DNA from 3 places in the Bacillus sp. LQ01 genome. Region 1 is predicted to be linked to each of the others. Evidence: riboswitches for the same ligand, from Rfam matches in the RefSeq annotation. Region 1 holds a riboswitch; each other region holds the start of a gene.

Region 1 (5,852 bases):
AATACTGGCATATTATTACCCACTAAATCATAGTTTCCTTCATCTGTATAAAATTTTGTGGCGAATCCGCGTACATCTCTTACTGTGTCGTTGGATCCTTTAGAACCTTGAACGGTTGAGAACCGTACAAATACAGGTGTTTTCTTTGAAGGATTAGTAAGAAAATCTGCTTTCGTATATGTTTCTAAAGATTCATAAAGCTGAAAATAACCATGAGCGCCAACCCCGCGTGCATGAACAATCCTTTCGGGAATTCGTTCGTGATCAAAATGGGTCATTTTCTCACGAAAGTGAAAATCCTCCATTAAGGTTGGGCCTCTTAAGCCCATCTTTAAAGAAAATTCATCTTCAGCTATTTTTACCCCTTGATTTGTTGTTAAAGCATGTTTGCATTGATTGTCAGTAACGTGATGCTTCAATTGTTCCGTTTTTTTATTCACAATATAGGCCCCTCCTTTACTCTGTTAATTAATAGATACCCTTTTTATTAGGTCGTAAACATGTATTATCGTTTTTGTATGTAAAATCATAAAATATCGGTTGTTTCAGTGATTCTTGTTTGAGGAAGCAAAATAAAAAAGCCAAGGAGAAAATTTATTTTCTCCTTGGCTTTTAAGATAATTCTTTTCGTTAAAATGCGGAAATTCTTTGCTTCGTTTTTGGTACAATAATAAATTTGATCCAGAGTAACCCGACAATCATAATGATAAGGCTATGTAAAAATTGACCTGTAGCAATGAGTATAACACTCGAAAATACAATGAGTTGAATACTTAGCAATATAAAGATTAAGCTAAGAAATTGCTTCATCCTTTCTTCAGTATGGGTTGGATATAATGCTACAATAATATTTCCCGAAAAATATTTCCATAGTGAACGAAGCTGCATAGAGATCATATATAAAACGATGTAAGCGATAGCGCCTTTTACGTATATATTTGGTATGAAATATAAGGCGAAAGCACCGATCAATCCTAAGCGAATATATATACCGAAATAATCATTTCCACGTAAAAATGCTAGTGTATGTAAGTAGAAGAAAGTTGCTCGTTTTTTATGTAATAAAGGTTCAATCCAATTTGTAAGCCATTTTCTTTTATTTACTTGTTTATTCAGTTGCGGAACATCTGTGAAAATGCTAGCAAATTGATAAAAACGAACGTTCATTTTTTCTTCTTGCTCAATTATGTAATCCCACGGTATTCGTTTTGTAGGCTGTTTTTTCGTATATAGAAGTAGGAAAGCAAGTAGTAAGAGTAGTCCGCCCAATATGAGAACATTTGCGGAATAAAACAGCATGTAAATGATTAGGGCGTTACAAGTAATACGAATGATCAGCCATATATTTTTTTCGTGACTATCACGCCACATCCAATGTATGTACATGTTCCAGGCTTTCGTAATCATTAACACGATAAAGATTGTACATAAAAAAGGTACAGTTAATTGTAATGATTGCATAGCAAGTGGAACGAGAATAAGGAACGTAAATAACAATGGGAAAAGCTGAATGATGTAATTGTATAGAAGAGATTTTTTGAAATAAGATGTTAATTTCTCTTCTAGTGCTAGTAAATAGACAGCATCAGGTTTTTGAATAAATGTACGGATAGGGCATCTCGTTATAAGGAATGTAAGTACAATCGTTATAATTATTAAAGATATTCCTTTAGAAGGAGATGCTTTTAGAAACTGAGCATAATAATATGCGCCAACGCATGAAATAAAGATAAAGCTATATAGTAAACCGTTAATCATACGTGCAAAGTATGTAATGATATTTTGAATATGTTGTTGGAAGCGACTGCTCCATAGCGATTCGATTGACATGTTTTTCACCTCTTTGTTCTATTATATATGTTTTACAAAAGAAAAAACGAGCAAATTGCGTTATGCAACTTGCCCGTTTTTCTTTTCGTTATTTTTTTTCTGATCACGATTCATTAATGGATAGAAAGCAAATCCAATTACGAATAAACCAATTCCGAGAAGGAACGTTTTTATATCGGATGCGCCAGTTTTAATAACCCATAGTGCGTAGCAAAGTGCGATAACTGCGACTATGCCATCTGTAATTCTTGCCCGCATTTCATTTTTATATGTTTCACCAGTTGCGACTAGTTTTAACTGGAAGATTGGTGAAACGAGATATGGAATGAGGTAGGCCAGTGTTGATACGGTAATAACGAATGTATAAGCTTCCGCAATGGTTCCTGATAATGTTGAGAATAGGAATACTTGCGACATAATGTTTGTTAATCGTAATGAGTAAATTGGACTTCCTTTTTTATTTGTTTTCGTGAAGAAGGAAGGGAAGAAACCTTCTTTTGCTGCTTGATAAGGTACTTCTGAGCTTAATAAAATCCAGCCTAAGATAGAACCGAACAGGGAAGTAAGAGCAAGTAATGCCATCAGTTTCCCGCCGCCGTGACCCATTGCAGCATTTAGTGCATCTGCTAATGGACGTTCAGAAGCTTGTAATTTATCAACGTGAAGTACACCCATTGTTAAAATTGTAATTCCTAAGTAAATCGCAACTGTAATAAGTAATCCCGCAACTGTTGCACGTTTTACCGTTTTTGGAGAAACAGCACGGTTTGATAAAAGAACGGCTGATTCAATTCCGATAAACGCCCAAAGCGTTGTAAGAGCAGCTAAATTTACTTGTGAAAGAAGACCATGTGATGCACCTGATTTATCAATCATCGGTGTGTACCATTGTCCAAACTTAGAAGCTTCGAATGCAAATAACGTAACGACGATGAATAAAAGGAATCCAGTTACTTTCGTTGTTGTTGCTAAGAAGTTTAGTTTTCCAGCTCCGCTTACACCGTTTGTTAATATAATATGAGTTCCCCAAAGTAAGATGGAACAAATCGTAAATGTAATTAGTTTTCCGACTTCTACGTTAAACGAGCCGATTGAAAATAGTAGTCGCGTATCTTTCATAATTGGGAAGAAGAGTGATAAATATCCCGCAAATGATGTAATGATGGCAACGTTACTTGCCCAGTTTGCAACCCAATATCCCCATACCATACTGAAGCCAGCCATTTTTTTCTTTTTTGGTGTTGAGAATAAAGCATATGCATGACTTTGTGGCCCTGTCGTTAAATCAGGACGACGAATTGCTAAATTACCGAAAACAAGAGCTAGCATTAAAACACCAAACCCTGTAGTTAACCAAGCTAAAGTGACACCGAGTGGGCTTGCTGTTTGTGCCAACGTACTTGGTACCATGAAAATACCAGCGCCAACCATGTTACCGACAACGAAAGCTGTTAGTACCCAAAAGCCCCATTTTTTTTGTTGCATAGAAAAATACCTCCAAAGTTAGTATAACCAAGTCAAGCGAGGAGATATGTATGTCTTCCTGAGTCAGGAAGAGAAGTCCCAAACAAAACAAAAAAAGCACGTAATCTGCCGCTACATGCTTTCTATCTTATAAGAAACCCACGACATACCTCTCGATAGCTCTCCACAAACGAAACGTTTGTGACAGTTCTGCACTTATTAAATGCAGACCCAGCAAGCGTGCATGGTGGACACGACTTACTTCGGCAACCATTCCTTTCTCATTCCTTCATCAATGCCACTACATCTCCTGAAATGATACTCTTAATGACTGCAACCTCTACCTCACCGAGATACGAATGAGGATTTAAATATTAAATTAACGTATTTAAGAGTAACAAATGAATTTTTATACGTCAATGGATATAGTAATAATCAGATTATAGAGAAGAGTTTGTGATTAAAAGTGAGTTAGGAGAGGCTGTAACGATTATTAGTTCTGCAGAAGAAACAGCGATAGAGTTAAGTACCATTTTACAGCACAAAGGAATTTTGTCTGACAATCTGAATTTGAAGCATCGCTTTTTTACAACGGGATCTGTTTTATCATTTGAACATATTGCTGAGCGATGGCTAGGGTATCAAATTTCTGTAGAATGTGTACATTTGCCTATGAAAAATGCGTGTATACATAATTAAGATTTAGTAAATTACTTTTTTAAATAAATGAGGTTCGTTTCATAAGAAGGAAAGAATAAGCTTTTAATTGAAGTGTTTAAGGGCAGTTCAATTAAAGGGGAGATTGGATTATGGAATTATTAAGATCTCAATTATTTGCTTTAGAGTATATTTCAAAATATGCAGAGAACGAAAAACGTGGGGCTAAAGCAACGATTAATCATATACTTAAAATGTCTAATATTACAGATGAAATATTTGAAGAAGCTGTCGCTAATTTAAAATCTCATGCAAGGATTGCTTTACACTTTCATCCAGACAGACTAGATTCGAATATGAAAAGAGTTGCTGAAGCACTGTTTGAGCAAGGAGTATATAAAAGTCAGTTTGAAACATTGCTATCTAATGGAAGCGTATCTGCTTATCCTGGTGGTGAACGTGACCTTTGGGAAAAGAGAATATTTGGAGGGGCATATCAATTAGAAGGCGTAACGAATGATCAACGGCCAAAATATGGAGCGCTAAATTTAATGTTACATCCAGATGGGCCGGCTCCGCGTTTTGGATCCTGTTATTTTCTCTTATCTCCAAAAGTTTCTTCGCGCTCTACATATACGTATTTAGATTCGCATCAAGATCCGAAAGAAAAGGGGACTTATGAGGAGTTTGATATGATTTTAGCTGCTCTTTTGGAAGAGACATTTGTAAGAGAATTTGCAATTGGTGAAGGAAATTTGACGCCAACAATATTAATTAATCATTTACTAGCTAACCTGAAAAGGCCGTTTATAGATTTAGTAAGCAAAGAGCCAGCCCGTAATCTTAATCATTATATTGAAGCGCAGATTCATGGAGAGATTTCTCTTAAAGAAGACGTGGAGGCGCTTGTTGCAGATCTTTCATTTAAGGGTACGGATGTAGGAAAAGTTTTAGAAGAAATTTGCCTGAAGTATGCGATTGATTTGTATTGGCACATCGGTTTTGTACTTATGGTAGACGAAGTTCCAATGGATTTTAGAGGTTCAAAAATGCCATCTTTAGCAAGACGCATTGCACGGAATCATTGCATCGATGCAAATATAATTGGCTCTGCTGTAGTGGATTTGAAGCGCAATCCATTATCTTGGAGTGATCGTGGAACTTATGAAGAAGTGCTTCAGGAATTAAAATTATTATGGCATGTTTTAGTTCGATTTGGAAAACCAAATCGGAAGTAGAACGAAATACTCCGTTTTTCGGAAGTATTTATATAGAAAAGAAGCTGATCTATTTATAGATCAGCTTCTTTTTATAAGATTAAACTAAGTTTAATACTGTTACTTTCTCACGTGTCATAGACTCAAGGCTCTTACGAATACCTTGTGCGCCCATACCTGAACCTTTTACACCGATGAATGGGAAGTGGTCAGGGCCACGTTCTGTGCGTCCGTTAATTTGAACAGAACCAGTTTCGATTTTGTTAGCAATTGCAAATGCTTTGTTAATGTCTTTAGTGAAGACACTTGCTTGTAAGCCGAACTCTGATTTGTTAGCAATTTCAATTGCTTGCTCATCTGAAGAAACGCGGATGATTGGAAGGATTGGGCCAAATGGCTCTTCCCAAGCAACTTTCATCTCTTCTGTTACGTGATCGATTAATGTTGGGTAAATTAAGTTACGCTCACGTTTGTTACCGATAACGATTGTAGCACCTTTTTCTACAGCGTCGTCAACTAAACCTTGAACGAAGTCAGCAGACTTGTCGTCAATTAATGGAACGATTGTGCTGTCTTGTTCTGGAGATCCAACTGATAGTTCAGCTACTTGCGCTTTTAATAAGCTAACAAGCTCGTCCGCTACGTTTTCGTGTACAAGTACACGTTTAATAGCTGTACAACGTT
Region 2 (5,852 bases), 2.1 Mb from region 1:
AGTGAAAATCCTTTGAGGGTATAAAAGAAGGCAGTTGTTTAATGAAAAAATAAATTGAGTTATCTACTTTTATAGTATAATTGTTCATTCATACGCATAAAAAAATTATTCTCTCCATAAAATAGTAAAATTATATTGGAGGTTGAATTATGAAAAAATTTAGTGTATTTTCAATAACCTTGATGACTTTTGGAATGTTATTATTTGGATTAAATAGGATAATAGATAGCTATTCTGAGCCTATTATCCTATTAGGGTATATTTCTTTTTTAATTGGAGTGGTTCTGAGTATTATAGCGATTGCTAGACGTGAAGATGGAAGATTAAAATTCATATCACTTATCTCTTTCTTTGTTGTCCTGTTTTTCATTACTTGGTTTGAGTCGTTTCGGGTACTACGAATTATTACTTGGCTAAAAAATATCTATTAAAATTTAAATTGTTGGTAAAAATGGGAAACCTTAAATTTAGGTTTCTTTTTATTATATTCGATTATCAATATTAAAACTTATTAGAGCCATTAATAAAAGAAATAGATATATAAACCGAGTGTAAAAATATTTTAATTCTTTGAAAACATTCAGCGATTTAGTATTCTTTATATATGGAATATTTTGTTTATGCGAAAAGAGGGCAAGGTGCTATATGAAAAGAATGAAAAATGTAATGTTAGTATTGTTATGTTTCTTATGTTTAAGTGGGTGTAATTATAAAGATGACGATCAGGTGAAAAAATATGTGAAAAAAAAGCACGGAATTGATGTGATTGTAACACATTGGGGTGCTATAAACGAAGGGAATATGGGGCATACATATCATACTGTTCAAGCAAAAAATAACAAAAATATTCAATTTAGAGTAGAGGTAGATGGCTTCTTATATTCAAGAATAAAAGGTGATGAATATCAATACGGAAAAAAACATATGAGGAATATAAGAAATTTAAACCAATGCTAGAAGAAATTAAAAAATTAGGTTACGTGGAACCTGAAAATAAAAATGTTTTTCAATATATAGTGGATGATGATATAGAGGAGAAACCAACGGATAAGTTATTATTAACTTTAAAAATGAGTGACAAGATTGATTACAGTCAATTTGAATCAAAAGAATTAGATCGTTTATATGCTCTAATCCAATTCATTCAGAAGAGTAATAGAAAGATAACAACACTTGAAATTGAGGATTATAATGGTGAATCTATAGGCTTGCCTTTTCAAAATGTGCAAAAAGCTATAACGAAAGAAGAACTGCTTTTAACAATGAAAAACACAGTAAGCGGTTATTGGACATATTTGGTTCAAACTGAAACAAAAGTAGGCGTAAGGTTAAATGAAATTCAAAATGATCGTTTTGAAATTGAGGATATTACTTGTCCACACCCGAAAGACGGCAATTGTCTAGAGTATGAATTGACATTAGTTTTCAATGACAGTGAGATAAAATATAGAAATGATCCATATGTAATAGATGATTTGAGAAAGGTAGTCACTATTCTTAAAGAAGAACTATATAATAAGGAATTTAACATATATTTAAGGAACAAGGATGGAACAAGTTATTCACTCTGGCTATCATCCGAAAAAATTAAGGAAAGTAATAACATAGAAGAGTTAGTAAAATAATGATATAAAGAAGAAATTTAAAGTACTTTTTATGTTTGTTATTTCTGTATTCAAAAGGAAAACCGCTTATGCTTCATTTTTGAAGCATAAGCGGTTTTGTTTAAAATACTTAAAAAGAAAAATTTTTTGGTAAAGTACCACTTTTTATTACTGTTCTTAGTCCATGTTTTATAATCCAAGGATTAATAGGATGCTGTTTATCACGTAATTGCTGTAACCACTGAAAAACGAGTTCTTTATCTTCTTTCGTAATATCGTTCATATGATTGGCTACAGATTTTTGAACATATTTAGAAGGGTCATTCATTAATGGTTCAAGAAGCTGTAAATTGTACTTAAAATCATCTTTTAGAGCTCCTATTTTTTTAGCCCAAGGAAGCCTTGGTCTTGTACCTTCAGAAACTAATCTTCTAATGTGGTTGTTTTCGTCATAAATCCACTGTTGCAATATGTCTAGTGTGTCTTCATGGTATGTTTGAAGAAAAGGCCGAATGGCATATTCAGCAGTATTCCTTTTCGTTATTTCATACATGTAAATGTGCCTACTTCTGTTGTATTTTCTGGTCCTAATGTTTTCAGTAATATATGTATGGCTGCATTAAAATCTTTTTGTAAAGCATTGTGTAATTCATCTGCAATTACTTCAATACGATGCTTTAACTCTAAATTTTCAACTTTACATGTTACAGAAGATACAAAGTTTCTTTTAGAGAAAGTAGGATCGTGTTTACAAATAGAATCAGCCATTTTTTCTGCTAATTCTTCGTTAAATAAAAATTTTAACGGAACATATTTACCCATTTTTTCACCTCAGTGGTCAAATGAAAACAATTTTTATTTTTTAATCGACAATCCATAAACTAAAGTCTCACTCGGAGTCGTAATACTAAAACCTGTCGTCTTATAATCAAGTTTCACCGTATCACCAGTGTAGTCTTTCGTGAATGAATCCATTTGTACGATAAGATCTGCATCTTCATATACAACATCATCTGCGTTATATGTATCCCAAATTAAATCGACATCAACGAAAATACTACAAGAGTTTGTCATTGTCCCTCTAATGCGAATGATCTTTTTGTCTTTACGTTCTAATCTATGTATAGCTGCTTTTGCTTCATCAGTAATGCGAATGTTCATTGTATCCCAACCTTTAATTATATTTCTTCTATTATGGCAAAAACAGGAGTAATAGGGAAGCAAAGAGGTTTGCAATAAAAAACGAGCAAACAAATTTGTTTGCTCGTTTCACTTTATTTTAGTTCACATTTATCAAGTGGAATCACTTTTGTTTTTTTCGTAAATTTATATCCTAACCATAGTACTAAGAAGAGTGGTAAACCGATGTAAGAAACGAGTACGCCGTTCCAATCGATTGATTCACCTATAAATGCGCCGTAGTTTTGTCCTAAAATTACGATGATACAAAGTGTAAATGCGAAGATTGGACCGAATGGGAACCATTTTGCTCTATATGGTAAGTCTTTTAAATCTTTGCCTTGTACGGTATATGCTTTACGGAAACGGTAATGACTAATTGCTATTCCAACCCATGCGATAAAGCCAGACATTCCAGATGCGTTTAATAACCAAATGTATACAACACCGTCACCGAATAAAGAAGCAATGAAAGCGATACTACCGACAATTGACGTTACGATTAATGCGTTTACAGGTACACCGCGGCTATCTAATTTGCCTAAGAATTTTGGTGCTTTTCCTTGGCGAGCTAAATCCCAAAGCATACGAGTTGATGCGTACATACCAGAGTTACCAGCAGATAGTACTGCCGTTAAAATAACAGCGTTCATAACAGAGGCAGCAAAGGCAACGCCCGCTTTTTCAAAAATAAGTGTAAATGGACTTACTGTTACATCACTTGCAGCAAGACTTTCAGTTGTATAAGGAATTAATAAACCGATAACGAGAATCGCAAGGATATAGAATAAAAGAATACGCCAAAAGATTGAACGAATTGCTTTTGGGATATTACGTTCTGGATCAGATGTTTCACCAGCAGCTACTCCTAATAATTCAGTTCCTTGGAAGGAGAAACCAGCTGCCATAAATACACCGATAATTGCCATGATACCGCCGTTAAATGGTGCATCTGCAACAGTGAAGTTTTTGAATCCAACAGTTTCGCCCCCCATAATTCCGAAAATCATCATAAAGCCGACAATTAAAAAGATAATAATTGTAACTACTTTAATAAGTGCGAACCAATATTCAGATTCACCAAACCCTTTAACAGATAAATAGTTTAAAAGGAAAATAATAGCTAAACATAATCCGCTCCAAATAAGAGAAGGGGTATCTGGGAACCAAAATTTCATAATTAATGTTACGGCTGCAAGTTCAGCAGCGATCGTAATCGCCCAGTTATACCAATAGTTCCATCCAAGTGCAAAGCCAAGTGATGGATCAACAAATTTTGTTGCATACGTACTAAAAGATCCAGTAACAGGCATGTAAGCTGCGAGTTCAGCTAAGCTTGTCATTAAGAAGTAAACCATAATTCCAATTGCGGCGTATGCAATTAATGCGCCGCCAGGACCAGCTGAATGGATGACACCACCGCTGGCAAGAAATAGTCCGGTACCAATTGTACCGCCGAGAGAAATCATCGTAAGGTGACGCGATTTTAATCCGCGTTTTAATTCACCTTGTCCTTGTGTAGTTTGCGTTTTAGAGGTAGATTGATTTGTTGCGCTATTCATGTTCAACACTCCTTTTCTTGTAGGTTAGGAAGGAGCGGGGGAGAAAAATACAAAAAACCGCCAAAGGAATTTGGCGGAACGTTTCACAAATAACCACCCCATCATACCCTTCCGTTAAGATAGCACCCCACGTTTACACGGTAATTTTGTAAACGTGACAGTTCTGTTCCTTTCGGAGACAGCCCCAGCTCATATTTCCAGAGAAGAAATATAAACTTCGGCAACTTTTCCTTTCAAACGGAGTCGGTGACATTCTCTGTGTCTCGTCCGTTTTACTATTAAAAGTCGCAACCTCTACCTCATCGGATTGATGAGGATTTATATATTGCTAAGATTTTTAATATATGGCAATTGTAATGACTTTCTGAATATATTGCAAGATATTTTGTTAGGAAAAGTCAAAAAATATCGGTTATTGTATAGGAAACGCTCGCAAAACTCCACCCGAACCTACTATTATGTAGCAATAAGCAAAGAAAAAATTGTTATACAAATGTTTCGCAAAAAATATTGAAAAACCCTCTAAATAAAAAGAAAATTCAGAAAAATATAATTCGACATTCATAATAAAGTCATATTATTTGTTATAATTAGAGTAACGTTTAAGCAAAAAGGGGAAATCAAAATGAAATTAGAAACAAAAAGGCTCTATATAGTGCCGTGTACAGAAGAGAGGATTCAAGTCGCTAACGAGCAAGGATATAATAGCGGTCCGCATATTGTAGGGCATGTAGAGAATGTGAAACAAGATGAGGCTTTATTACCATGGGGGGCGTGGTATGTTTTTCGGAAAGAAGATGATAGCGTTTTAGGTGATATTGGATTTAAAGGGAAACCAAACGAGGATCAAACAGTAGAAATTGGCTATGGATTTATTGAGAAATATTGGAATCAGGGCTATGCAACAGAAGCTGTAAAAGAACTAATCGATTGGGCTTTCAAAACAGGAGAGGTAGAAACAATAATTGCAGAGACACTCCTAGATAACTATAGTTCGATGCGTGTTTTAGAAAAGTTACATATGAAGAGAGTAAATGCTACAGAAACGATGATTAATTGGAAAATAGAAAAATAAAAAATACCGCTCTAAATTGAGCGGTATTTTTTTATAGTTATGGTAGCATTTGCTTCTGATCATTTGGATACTCAGCCGTTGATGCGTTAGGACGATTGGAATGATTTCGAACAGCAATGAAAATAGAAATAATAACGACAAGACCAACTGCAACGTAAGAAAGTGAAATAATAGTTGGATCCACTTTAAATGTAGTAAGCAGTGTACGAATATTTGTGAAGATAATAAGACCACCAACTAATACGCCAAGTAAATGGGGCGGAACGATGCGGACTAACCATGCAGCAATTGGAGCTGCGACAATACCGCCGAGCATTAAGGCAAATACCCAAACCCAGCTTACTTGTTCCCAGCCAAGTGAGATGAAGAAGCCAATTGTTGCAGCGAGTGAAACAGGAAATTCACTCGTATCTACAGATCCAATAACTTTTC
Region 3 (5,852 bases), 860 kb from region 1:
TCTCTTTTCTCTTTTTCTCCCTATTAAACCAGCTGATAATGGCAATAGAAACGCCGAATAATGAAAATGTGCAGCTGTGAGTAAAACAATGTCAGAGCTAAAATGCATAATTGAAAGTTTTGCTACTGAAGCAGAAAACCAAAAACCACCTAAAAACAAATAAATAAACGCACTATCTATGGCGATCTCTTCTAACGGCTTCCATCCTCTTTCTAGCAATCTACTTACACCAAATAACGCAACAATTCCTGTATATACAAACCAAACTAGCGCAAATAAATAGTGATTTGTGACGAAAGCTAGCATTGCACAAATTGCTGCGATTGGATATAAAAATGATACGGATTTATAAAATAATAATTGCGATCCATCTCTTTTTCTTTTATCAATAATACAAAATGACATTGGTATAAATAATAAAACAGATAATAATATAATTGCTTCAACAGGATTTATATTCGACCACTCACATATTAGAAAAACAACATAGCAAGCAAGCCCAAATATTATATTTTTCATATCGTCTATTCCCTTTCCACAAATGTTCCCTTATATGAAAAAAGCGAACCAATTAACGGGTTTCGTACTTGTACATGAATTCGAAAACATTGTAGTGTTTCATCATAACTTTCAACAATTTTTGCCTCACCATACAAAAATTTTGGTAACGGCATTTTTCTTCCAAACATATAAAACCATTGTTTCTTTGAAGAAATATGCATTGCCCCTAACTCATCGATATGAAAATGCAGTGTAGAAACGAGTAAATGTGGTTCGCCAAAATAATCTACAATTTCATTTTCATCAAGTTTCATTACCGCATTAAAATATCTTTTCTTATTATGAAAATAAAAAGTACGATTCCACCGCACAAGTTCATGTCCATGTTCATCACGCTCAGCGGTATTATGTATTGTAAATGGCACTCCCTTACCTCTCTCAGAGAAAAATATTCGAAACTTCGATGCAATTTTTAATATGAATTTTACGAAAAAAGAACCACCGTAAATTTCATCCATCTTTCCTTCTCCAGTAAAGCTATTTTCTTCTGTAATCTCATAACGTTTCTGTAATTTCGGATGAAGTTTTTTATAAGAATCCCCTAATAGTCTTTCGTAAATATTAGCCATACATTATCCCTTTCTCGTCCTCTTGCAATTTTTTGCACTTGGCAAATCGAAGCTATTTATATAACCGACAATTGATAACCCCATTAAAAGAACATTTAATGTAATCGGATTAAACGGTCCTGTAAAGCTTGCGATATTCGTAAATCCTGCCGCTAACGTTAAAACTAGTAATACAATAATATGCAGTATAAATAATTTTCGTTTTGTTAGTGGCAACAGCCATACGACACCGAAAATTATTTCTAACCCCCCAATTATTTTAAGTATACATACACTACTTTCATTTGAACCGATTAATAAAGAAAGCATCTTTACTTCTTCTGAATGAGTAAACAGTAGTTTTGGCACTATCCCTTGATATATCCATACAAAAGCAAATAAAGAACATACGAGCCAATACGTCATTGTTCTTCTAATTAGTAACCTAGGATGAAGCCCCTTTTCTAACCATAATTTTAAGGCATCAAAACTCCAAGCAGTCGCCCAACCTAATAACGGACGAAAAATATAGGAATCTATCACATTTCCTATACGACCAAATCTTGTATCATAATCATATTGTGTCTCAAAATGGATGTATTCTTTATTGGGCGTATACTTCCAATAACCACGTCCTATTTGAATAAGAGATAATGTATTATCCGTCCAAAATTTTAAAGAAGAAATTCTTTCACCAGTTTCTTTTCTTATTTCACCTATTGATTCCCCTTCTCCAACTATTTCAAGCCCAAATCCAATCTTTGTTTTATACAAAAATTTCTGTGGTTCTCCTTCTTTTTTCTCTAAATACGAAATTTCAGTAAAGCGAGCATCCCACTCTGTATGTATATCTGGTTCTTGCGTATATTCCCATAATTTTTCCATCGTCGTGTTCATTTTTGTCGCAACATAAATAGGCTGTTTCCTTTTCATTCTCCCCACCTCCTATGCACTATAAGTTTAATGTACATGCAATGAATTTATTTTGCTACATTTTTCACAAACTTCCTCAAAAAAAGAAAGAATTTTTAAAATATATATAAAACACTTGATTCCACGAAAAATTTAAATTATTATAAAACAAATGTTACCAACAACTTCATAAATCAAACACTCTCGCCTAAAACGTGAGATAGAGGTTGCGATACTTATGAGTATTCTAATGGAGACACAGAGATGTCTATGAACTTAGATGAAAGGAAGTATTGCCGAAATTGATAAATTTCTCTGCATTTATCAATTGGGGCTGTTTTCGAATAGAAACAGAACTGTCATATGTACAGACGTGTACGTATGAAGAGCTATCTACAAAAAAGAGATATCATTTTTTTATGATATTCCTTTTTTGGCGGTTTTTTTATTAGCTCCGTTTTCTGTTTCCCTTTTCCTGTAACAGCACCATCCTCACTTATTTGAGATGGTGTTTTTTGTTTGTCTTTCTGGTAACTACAGGAGTATTGGGATTTATATATTTCCTAATCTATTCTTAAAAATAGACGAAAGAAGGAATTTGTAATGGAAACAATTGTTCAAAAATTTGGTGGCACTTCTGTCGGAAGCGTCGAACGCATTCAACATGTAGCAAATTTAATTATTGAAGAATATGAACGAGGTCATAGCATTGTCTCTGTCGTTTCAGCAATGGGAAAAAGCACAGATGAACTTGTCGCACTCGCTAACGCTATCACAGAAAATCCAAGTAAACGTGAAATGGATATGCTTCTATCTACAGGAGAACAAGTAACTATTTCATTATTAACAATGGCACTGCAAGCAAAAGGCTATCATGCAATTTCATTAACAGGGTGGCAAGCAGGTATTACGACAGAATCTGTACATAGTAGTGCACGGATTACTGACATTCATACAGATCGTATTCAATCTTATCTTGCTGAAGGTACGATTGTTATCGTAGCTGGTTTCCAAGGTATAAGTGTAGAAAATGAAATTACAACGCTTGGCCGTGGTGGCTCTGATACAACTGCTGTCGCACTAGCCGCTGCACTTAAAGCAAAAAAATGTGATATTTATACGGATGTGACAGGTGTATATACGACGGACCCACGAGTTGTAAAAGATGCTTACAAATTAGACGAAATTTCTTATGACGAAATGTTAGAGCTTGCTAATCTCGGTGCCGGCGTATTACACCCGCGCGCTGTTGAGTTTGCTAAAAATCATAATGTAGTTTTAGAAGTTCGCTCAAGTATGGAACAAGAAAACGGAACAATTGTAAAAGGAGAATGTAACATGGAACAACAATCAATCGTTAAAGGTATTGCATTTGAGGATAACATTACACGTGTCACAATTAAAGGATTAGAACAAGGCTCGCTTTCAACAGTTTTCTCTACATTAGCAGCAGCACACATTAATGTAGATATCATCATTCAAAGTATTACAAATGAAGGAACTGTACACCTCTCCTTCTCCATTCATTCGAATGATTTAAGAGAAACTTTAGAAGTTTTGGAACAAAATCAAGAAACTCTTCACTATGAATCTGTAGAACATGAAAATCACTTAGCAAAAGTATCAATCGTAGGATCTGGCATGGTATCTAACCCAGGTGTCGCTGCAAATATGTTCACTACTTTAAAAGAAGAAGATATTCATATTAAAATGGTAAGTACATCAGAAATTAAAGTGTCTGTCGTTATTGACCGCCTTCATTTAGTAACAGGCGTTGAGGCGCTGCATCAATCATTTATGGCGAAAATTGAGCCTTTCGTGCAAATGAGCTAATCTGATATATTTAGTAATACTAAAAAAATCAGATTAATGTATTACCTTCCTATTAAATAAAAAGCTGTTCGTTAACACGATGCTATATGACATATTAAAAAACACCTTGTCACATTTTCCTATACTGTGACAAGGTGTTTTTAACTGAAAGGAATTTGTAACTACTTAGTAGTATAATTATGAGGATAATTAAATAATAGACTTTTATACATAAGGAGATAAGACTATGGCAAAAAACAAATTACTACGAATGGACAATGTCAGCATCGTTGTAGAATCCCTTGATAACGCAATCTCTTTCTTTGAGGAGATTGGCTTGAATCTCGAAGGTCGAGCCAATGTCGAAGGTGAATGGGCTGGTCGCGTAACTGGACTCGGTTCTCAGTGCGTAGAGATCGCTATGATGGCCACTCCAGATGGCCACAGCCGAATTGAACTTTCGCGATTTCTCACCCCACCTACTATATCAGATCACCGAAATGCTCCTGTAAACGCCCTCGGTTATCTACGCGTCATGTTCACCGTTGAAGACATTGACGAAATGGTATCGAGACTCACTAAGCATGGTGCAGAGCTCGTTGGTGAAGTAGTTCAGTACGAGAACTCGTATCGTCTCTGCTACATTCGTGGAGTCGAAGGAATTTTAATCGGTTTAGCGGAAGAACTCGGTAATAAATAAGTAATATTTTATAAGAAGTCTTTACTAAAGTAAAAATATTTGAAAGAAATTCTCGCTTCATAAAACTTAGATTTTGAACCCCGTCCTAGCTTTAGAACGGGGTTATGCTTGTTTGAACTTTTTAACACACTATCAACATCCTAAAATCATTATAAAACAATTCAATTACTTCCTATACTCTTTCCTAGGAAATATAACTGATTCTTCTCACCTCTTATCATATATATCTTTTCTTTTAAAAAACGATCTGAACTCATTCAAAATAACTTTCTTCACGTCAGAGTAAAAAACTATCATGAATAGTGCTATTCCTAATAAGATTTCTTGCATTCCTTCATAATCAACGAAAGCACTTAAAATTAGCAAACCACATCCAATATAAAAACCAAATTCATTTCCTTTCTCAAAATCCTCATCTTCTGCATCACTATGTATTTTCTTTTTGAAATCTTGATTCCCTTTTATCAACTCATCTAGCGTAACATTATACATTTCGCTCAGTAAAATTAAATTATCAATATCAGGATAACTTTTATCATTTTCCCATTTATATACCGCTTGCCTCGTTACACCAATCTTTTTAGCAACATCCTCTTGTGAAAACCCCTTTGACTCTCGTAGTTTTTTTAACTGTTCTCCTAAATTCATAACGTCCCCTCCTTTAACAAATTATTACATAAAAAGAGATGTAAAAGAAAGAAACCATTAGTAAAATTCACTGTAAACCATTCGTTTACACAATAAAAAGAGAGGATAACTCTTTGAGCTACCCTCCCTCACTTCTATTAAAACAGATGAATGTTTTCTTTTTTACAAGCTGCACGTAAATCGTCAGGCCATACAGAAGATTGAACTTCACCGATATGAGCTTTACGTAAGAAGTACATGCACATTCTTGATTGTCCAATACCACCGCCGATTGTTAATGGTAGTACGTCTTCTAGTATACCTTTATGGAAATCATACTCACGTTTGAAGTCTTCACCAGTTTTCGTTAACTGCTCATCAAGTGATTTACTATCAACACGAATTCCCATTGATGATAATTCAAATGAAGATTGTAGTACTGGGTGCCAGAATAAAATGTCACCGTTTAATTTCCAATCGTCATAATCAGCTGCGCGTCCGTCGTGCTTTTCACCTGAACGAAGTGCATCACCAATTCCGATAATGAAGACTGCACCGTGTTCTTTCGCAATTGCATGTTCACGATCTTTCGGTGTTAATTCTGGATGTTTATCTTCTAATTCTTGAGAAGTAACGAAAACAATTTCTTCCGGTAAATACTTTCCAAGGAACGGATATTTTTCAAATAAGTG

The links. Region 1 has a riboswitch for lysine ahead of AC22L0_RS00660 (amino acid permease). Riboswitches for the same ligand answer to the same signal wherever they lie in the genome.
Region 2: it holds a riboswitch for lysine, as region 1 does, so the genes downstream of both, AC22L0_RS11505 (amino acid permease) here and AC22L0_RS00660 (amino acid permease) in region 1, are expected to answer to the same signal.
Region 3: it holds a riboswitch for lysine, as region 1 does, so the genes downstream of both, AC22L0_RS05225 (aspartate kinase) here and AC22L0_RS00660 (amino acid permease) in region 1, are expected to answer to the same signal.

What each region holds. Positions count from the first base shown of each region.
Region 1 is NZ_JBYEZL010000001.1:105,427-111,278, forward strand. It holds gene AC22L0_RS00650 (catalase) at 1-440, opposite strand, end outside; gene AC22L0_RS00655 (ABC transporter permease) at 631-1,830, opposite strand; gene AC22L0_RS00660 (amino acid permease) at 1,891-3,315, opposite strand; lysine riboswitch at 3,464-3,645, opposite strand; partial or broken gene AC22L0_RS00665 (glutamate racemase) at 3,745-3,993, shown strand; gene AC22L0_RS00670 (DUF3626 domain-containing protein) at 4,104-5,189, shown strand; gene gapN (NADP-dependent glyceraldehyde-3-phosphate dehydrogenase) at 5,269-5,852, opposite strand, start outside.
Region 2 is NZ_JBYEZL010000001.1:2,196,575-2,202,426, reverse strand. It holds gene AC22L0_RS11525 (hypothetical protein) at 150-431, shown strand; partial or broken gene AC22L0_RS11520 (hypothetical protein) at 646-1,625, shown strand; partial or broken gene AC22L0_RS11515 (DNA alkylation repair protein) at 1,735-2,426, opposite strand; gene AC22L0_RS11510 (iron-sulfur cluster biosynthesis family protein) at 2,460-2,765, opposite strand; gene AC22L0_RS11505 (amino acid permease) at 2,879-4,345, opposite strand; lysine riboswitch at 4,458-4,650, opposite strand; gene AC22L0_RS11500 (GNAT family N-acetyltransferase) at 4,971-5,420, shown strand; gene AC22L0_RS11495 (sulfite exporter TauE/SafE family protein) at 5,458-5,852, opposite strand, start outside.
Region 3 is NZ_JBYEZL010000001.1:966,324-972,175, reverse strand. It holds gene AC22L0_RS05240 (YndJ family protein) at 1-519, opposite strand, end outside; gene AC22L0_RS05235 (DUF4166 domain-containing protein) at 525-1,130, opposite strand; gene AC22L0_RS05230 (DoxX-like family protein) at 1,134-2,042, opposite strand; lysine riboswitch at 2,235-2,421, shown strand; gene AC22L0_RS05225 (aspartate kinase) at 2,625-3,854, shown strand; gene AC22L0_RS05220 (VOC family protein) at 4,081-4,533, shown strand; gene AC22L0_RS05215 (helix-turn-helix domain-containing protein) at 4,741-5,181, opposite strand; gene asnA (aspartate--ammonia ligase) at 5,319-5,852, opposite strand, start outside.